DNA from 2 places in the Streptomyces sp. NPDC055400 genome. Region 1 is predicted to be linked to the other one. Evidence: riboswitches for the same ligand, from Rfam matches in the RefSeq annotation. Region 1 holds a riboswitch; the other holds the start of a gene.
The links. A riboswitch is a leader RNA that binds a small molecule or an ion and turns the genes downstream of it on or off. The one in region 1 is predicted to bind glycine.

Region 1 (3,042 bases):
TCGGCGACGGCGGGCGGGGGCAGCGGGACGCCGACGGCGCCGTCCGGATTCACCGCGATGCCGACCTGCGGGGGCAGCCCGCGCGCGAACTCGACGGCCGGCGCGACCGTGCAGCCCATCCGGTCGCCGACGACCGCGAGGAACTGCTCCTCGGAGCTGAAGACGGGCACATAGGCCTGGCCCTCGATCTCCAGCGTCGGCAGGTCGAGGTTCGGGCTGCCGGGACCGCCGCCCTGGGGCAGCGGTATCCACACCCGGCTGCGCCCGAGGACCTCGACGATCCGGCCGCCCGCCGAGTCGGCCCCGAGGGAGGCGGCGAGCACCTCCTCGAGCTCGTTCGCCGGCCACCCGCCGTACGGATGTGCGTGAGCCTGCGCCGGAATGTCCATGTGCCTACCACCCGCTCTGGAACCGCTCTGTCTGCGGCCGAACCCTAGCGCGTACGGGTGACAGAACACCCTCCGCGTCCGTGCGCGCACAGAGGGTCGCGACCGGTCAACTCCCCTCGAACCCGATCCCGTTCAGCACATCCGTCGCGTCCCGGTCGAGCAGCACCGCGGACGCGCAGCCCCACGGCAGGTCACCGCGCTCGGCGGACTCCACCAGGCCCGCGACCGCGCGGCGGTGCCGGGCGAACGCGTAGCGCGAGACCCCGCGGCCGCGGTCCCGCTGGCCCGCGAGCGCCGTGTCCGCGTCGACGTCGAGCAGCATCAGATGCAGGTCCGCCCCGCGCCGCCCGGCCTCCTTGGCCAGCCAGCGCCGCACCCAGCGTTGCGTGCCGCAGTCGTGCAGGACGACGCTGCCTCCCGAGCGCAGGGCCCGCCGCAGCCCAGCGAAGTGCGCGAGCCGCACGAGCGGGCGGTACACGGCGTACGGGAGCAGCCGCGGCAGCCGGGCCGCCCAGCGGTCACGCGTGTCCTGCGAGTCGATGCGCACGGCACCCCCGGCACCGACCGCGCGGCGCATCAGCGTGGACTTGCCACTGCCCGGGAGCCCCGAGACCACGATCAGGTCACCCCGCGCGAAGCCGAGGCGCCTCGGCGTGCGGCCGCCTCTGCCGCGCAGATCCCTGACGACCGGACCGCGCCCTGTCGCCGCCCCGGGGCGGGGCACAGCACGCTGCCCGACTCCTGCCGCCGCGTACGCACCCGGCACTGCCTTGTGCACCGTGATCGTCCTCCCCGTTCGGTCACGCCACCCTTGCCCGTCAAGTGTAAAGAGACGGTAATGCCCTACAAGTGGTTTCCCCGTACGGTCGGCATGCAATGATGTGCGCGCCAAGAGCACGACCAACTGCATACCGGCCGCTTGAATCCGCGCGGGAGAGCTCCCCGGACGCCTACGCGTCCCCGGGGGCGCCGAAGGAGCAAGTTCCTCCCTTGAATCTCTCAGGCCCCGTACCGCGCGGGCGAGGCATATCTGAAAAGCGGGCGGCCCTCGGCCGCTCCACCCAAGGTGCAAGCCGCGACCACCTGTACGTGTGGCGCCGGCGAACCTCTCAGGTTCCGATGACAGATGGGGAGGAAGACCATCGCCCTCGTCTGTCATGCCTGGGATCCTGGAGCACCACTCATGAACAACGTCCCCCGTAAGACCGCCCTCGACGCCCTGCACCGCTCGCTGGGCGCGACGATGACCGACTTCGCGGGCTGGGACATGCCGCTGCGGTACGGCAGCGAGCGCGACGAGCACATCGCGGTCCGCACCAAGGCGGGCCTCTTCGACCTCTCGCACATGGGCGAGATCACCGTCACCGGGCCGCAGGCCGTCGATCTCCTCGACTACGCCCTCGTCGGCAACATGTCCACGATCGGCCCCGGCCGCGCCCGCTACACCATGATCTGCCAGGAGGACGGCGGGATCGTCGACGACCTGATCGTCTACCGCCTGGGCGAGCACGAGTACATGATCGTCGCCAACGCGGGCAACGCGCAGATCGTCCTCGACGCGGTCACCGAGCGCGCCGCCGGCTTCGACGCCGAGGTCCGCGACGACCGCGACGCGTATGCGCTGATCGCCGTCCAGGGCCCCGAGTCCCCCGGCATCCTGAAGTCCCTCACGGACGCCGACCTGGACGGTCTCAAGTACTACGCGGGCCTGCCCGGCACCGTCGCCGGCGTCCCGGCCCTCATCGCCCGCACCGGCTACACCGGCGAGGACGGCTTCGAGCTGTTCGTCGCCCCGGAGCACGCCGAGAAGCTGTGGCAGGCGCTGACCGACGCGGGCGCGCCGGTCGGGCTCGTCCCCGCCGGCCTCTCCTGCCGCGACACGCTGCGCCTGGAGGCCGGCATGCCGCTGTACGGGCACGAGCTGACGACGGCGCTGACCCCCTTCGACGCCGGTCTCGGCCGCGTCGTGAAGTTCGAGAAGACCGGCAACGAGGGCCGCTTCGTGGGCCGCGAGGCGCTCGAGGCAGCCGCCGAGCGCGCCGAGACCGCCCCGCCGCGCAAGCTCGTCGGCCTGATCGCCGAGGGCCGCCGGGTGCCGCGCGCCGGGATGTCCGTGGTCGCCGACGGCAAGGTGATCGGCGAGGTCACCTCCGGCGCCCCCTCCCCCACGCTCGGCAAGCCGATCGCCATCGCCTATGTGGACGCGGCGCACGCCGCCCCCGGCACCGAGGGCGTGGGCGTGGACATCCGCGGCGCCCACGAGCCGTACGAGGTCGTGGCGCTGCCGTTCTACAAGCGCCAGAAGTAGTCCGACCAGTCCTCACGGGGGCCGCCGGAAGTAACCCAGCGCACACCCCTCTCGTTCCGCAGCACCCACCCGCGTACAGGAGAATTCAGATCATGAGCAACCCCCAGCAGCTGCGCTACAGCAAGGAGCACGAGTGGCTGTCGGGCGCCGAGGACGGCGTCTCGACGGTCGGCATCACCGAGTTCGCGGCCAACGCGCTCGGCGATGTCGTCTACGCCCAGCTCCCCGAGGTCGGTGACACGGTGACCGCGGGCGAGACCTGCGGCGAGCTCGAGTCGACCAAGTCCGTCAGCGACCTGTACTCCCCGGTCACCGGCGAGGTCGTCGAGGCGAACCAGGACGTGG
Region 2 (3,042 bases), on a different contig from region 1:
TTGGCGCGCAGGTCGGCGATGTCGATCTCGCCGTCGTCGGCCGTCTTCACGACGACGACCTTCATGCCGGCCATCACAGCGCTCGCGGCGTTGGTGCCGTGCGCGGACGACGGGATGAGGCAGATGGTGCGCTGGTCGTCGCCGTTGGCACGGTGGTAGCCGCGGACGGCGAGGAGACCGGCCAGCTCGCCCTGCGAACCGGCGTTCGGCTGGAGCGACACCTTGTCGTAGCCGGTGACCTCCGCGAGGCGCTCCTCCAGCTCACGGATGAGCGTGAGGTAGCCCTGCGCCTGCTCGGCGGGCGCGAAGGGGTGCAGCTGGCCGAACTCGGGCCAGGTGACCGGCTCCATCTCCGTCGTCGCGTTGAGCTTCATCGTGCAGGAGCCCAGCGGGATCATGCCGCGGTCGAGCGCGTAGTCACGGTCGGCCAGCTTGCGCAGGTAGCGCAGCATCGAGGTCTCGGAGCGGTGCGCGTGGAACACGGGGTGCGTCAGGTAGTCGTCCCCGCGCAGGAGGCCCGCGGGCAGCGTGTCCTGTGCGGCCGCGTCGAGCGCGTCGACATCGGCCTCGACACCGAACGCGGCCCAGACGGCGCCCAGTTGGGTACGCGTCGTGGTCTCGTCGCACGAGATCGACACGTGGTCGGCGTCCACCAGGTGGAGGTTGACGCCACCCTCGCGCGCGGCGCTGACGATGTCGGCGCCGCGCCCGGCGGCCTTCACGGTCAGGGTGTCGAAGTACGCGCCGTGCACGACCTCGACACCGCCGGCCTTGAGGCCCGCGGCGAGCAGCGTCGCGTACCGGTGGGTGCGCCGCGCGATGCCCTTGAGTCCGTCCGGTCCGTGGTACACGGCGTACATGCCGGCCATGACGGCGAGCAGCACCTGAGCGGTACAGATGTTGCTGGTGGCCTTCTCGCGACGGATGTGCTGCTCACGGGTCTGCAGCGCGAGGCGGTACGCCTTGTTGCCGTCGGCGTCGACGGAGACGCCCACGAGGCGGCCGGGCAGGCTGCGCGCGAACTTCTCGCGGACCGCCATGTAGCCGGCGTGCGGACCGCCGAAGCCCATCGGGACGCCGAAGCGCTGCGTGGTACCGACGGCGATGTCGGCGCCGAGCTCGCCGGGGGAGGTCAGCAGCGTGAGGGCGAGCAGATCGGCAGCGACCGTGACGACGGCGCCCAGCTCGTGAGCCTGGTCTATGACCGGCTTGATGTCACGGACAGCCCCGGAGGCGCCCGGGTACTGGATCAGGACGCCGACGACGCCGCGCTCGGCGAGCTCGGCCGGGATGCCCTCGGAAAGGTCGGCGACGACGACCTCGACACCGGTCGGCTCGGCGCGCGTCTGGATCACGGCGATGGTCTGCGGCAGCGCGTCCGCGTCGACCACGAAGGCGCCGTTCTTGACCTTGCCGATGCGCCGCGACAGCGCCATGGCCTCGGCCGCGGCCGTGCCCTCGTCGAGCAGCGAGGCGCCCGAGGTCGGCAGGCCGGTCAGCTCGGCGACCATCGTCTGGAAGTTGAGCAGCGCCTCGAGCCGGCCCTGCGAGATCTCCGGCTGGTAGGGCGTGTACGCCGTGTACCAGGCCGGGTTCTCCATGACGTTGCGCAGGATGACGGGCGGCGTGAACGTGCCGTAGTAGCCGAGTCCGACCATCGAGTCGAGGACCTGGTTGCGGTCCGCGAGGGAGCGGAGCTCGGCGAGCACCTCGGCCTCGGTGCGGGCCCCGGGAAGATCGAGCGCCTCGGCGCTCTTGATCACGTCCGGGACCGCGGCCGCCGTCAGCTCGTCGAGCGAGCCGTACCCGACCTGCGCGAGCATCTTGGCCTGCGCTGCTTCATCCGGACCGATATGGCGCTGCTCGAAGGGGATTCCCTGCTCCAGCTGGGAAAGCGGAGTACGGTTGGCGGTCATTGCGGAGGCCTCCTGGTCATACGACCTGCGAGGGGCACCACGGCGCGGGTGCCCGGACGGCCTCCCCCTCTGTCATCTCAACCTGAGAGCTTCACCGGCGTGCCCCACATCACGAAGGGCATGCCGACTTTCACCGTCGGTGAGAGCGGAGGCCTGAACGCCCGCCCTGCTTTCCAGAGTGACCTCGTCCGTGCGGTACAGGGGCCTGAGAGATTCCGGGGAGGAGTTGCTCCTTCGGCGCCTCCGGTGTCATCCGGAGGACTCTCCCGCACGGGGTCAGCAGCCATCGCCAGCCTACCAGCGGCGACAGCGCCCCAGGCTTCGAGTGGCCGCCGTCACCAATGTGCACTTTGGTAGTGCTTACGGATGAGTTGCGAGCAGCTGGAGGGCCCCGTGCAGACCGATGTCGATCCGCGAAACCTGATCGGCCGCAAGGCGTTCGACCGCAACGGAGCCAAAATCGGGACTGTCGACGAGGTCTACCTCGACGACGCGACCGGGGTCCCGGAGTGGGCGGCCATACGCACAGGCCTGTTCAGCCGGGACGCCTTCGTCCCCCTGGAGCCGAGCGAGCTGGTGGAGGGCACCCTGCGCATCCCCTTCGAACGCTCCCTGATCAAGGACGCCCCCGACTTCGGGGTCGGCCGTCACCTCTCCCCGGAACAGGAGCTCCAGCTCTACCACCACTACGGGCTCGACATCACGGGCCCGGACGACCCCGCGCCCCCTCAGGGCCGTAATTTCGGCAAGATCGCCGGCACATCAGACGACACCTGACCCGGCACTCTGCTCCCCCGCCTCGACCCGCCTCACGTCGCCCTCCGCCACCAGCGGCAGCGGCTCCGCGGGGACGAGCGCGGGGTCGTCGGTCCGGAACGTACGCACCCTCCCCGGCTCCGAGTACGGCGTCTCGAAGCGCACCGTCACCCGCCCGAGCCCGCTCCCCTGCACCCACCCGTGCCCGAACTCCTCGTGCCGCACGTCGTGCCCGGCCACCCAGCGCCGGTCCCCGGCCTCGACGACCTCTTCGGCAGCCGCCTGGCCCTCATCCCCCGCACCATCCGCCCCTTCCGTCTCTCCCTCACCCTCGGCCGCGTGCGCCTCGGCCTGCGCCCGCGCCTGCGCG

Region 2: another riboswitch for glycine. It lies ahead of gcvP (aminomethyl-transferring glycine dehydrogenase); the one in region 1 lies ahead of gcvT (glycine cleavage system aminomethyltransferase GcvT).

What each region holds. Positions count from the first base shown of each region.
Region 1 is NZ_JBSHLM010000013.1:211,865-214,906, reverse strand. It holds gene ACWIGU_RS31190 (enhanced serine sensitivity protein SseB) at 1-389, opposite strand, end outside; gene ACWIGU_RS31185 (AAA family ATPase) at 496-1,173, opposite strand; glycine riboswitch at 1,310-1,413, shown strand; glycine riboswitch at 1,414-1,525, shown strand; gene gcvT (glycine cleavage system aminomethyltransferase GcvT) at 1,573-2,697, shown strand; gene gcvH (glycine cleavage system protein GcvH) at 2,790-3,042, shown strand, end outside.
Region 2 is NZ_JBSHLM010000018.1:9,944-12,985, reverse strand. It holds gene gcvP (aminomethyl-transferring glycine dehydrogenase) at 1-1,916, opposite strand, end outside; glycine riboswitch at 2,100-2,195, opposite strand; gene ACWIGU_RS36555 (PRC-barrel domain-containing protein) at 2,310-2,693, shown strand; gene ACWIGU_RS36550 (DNA polymerase IV) at 2,679-3,042, opposite strand, start outside.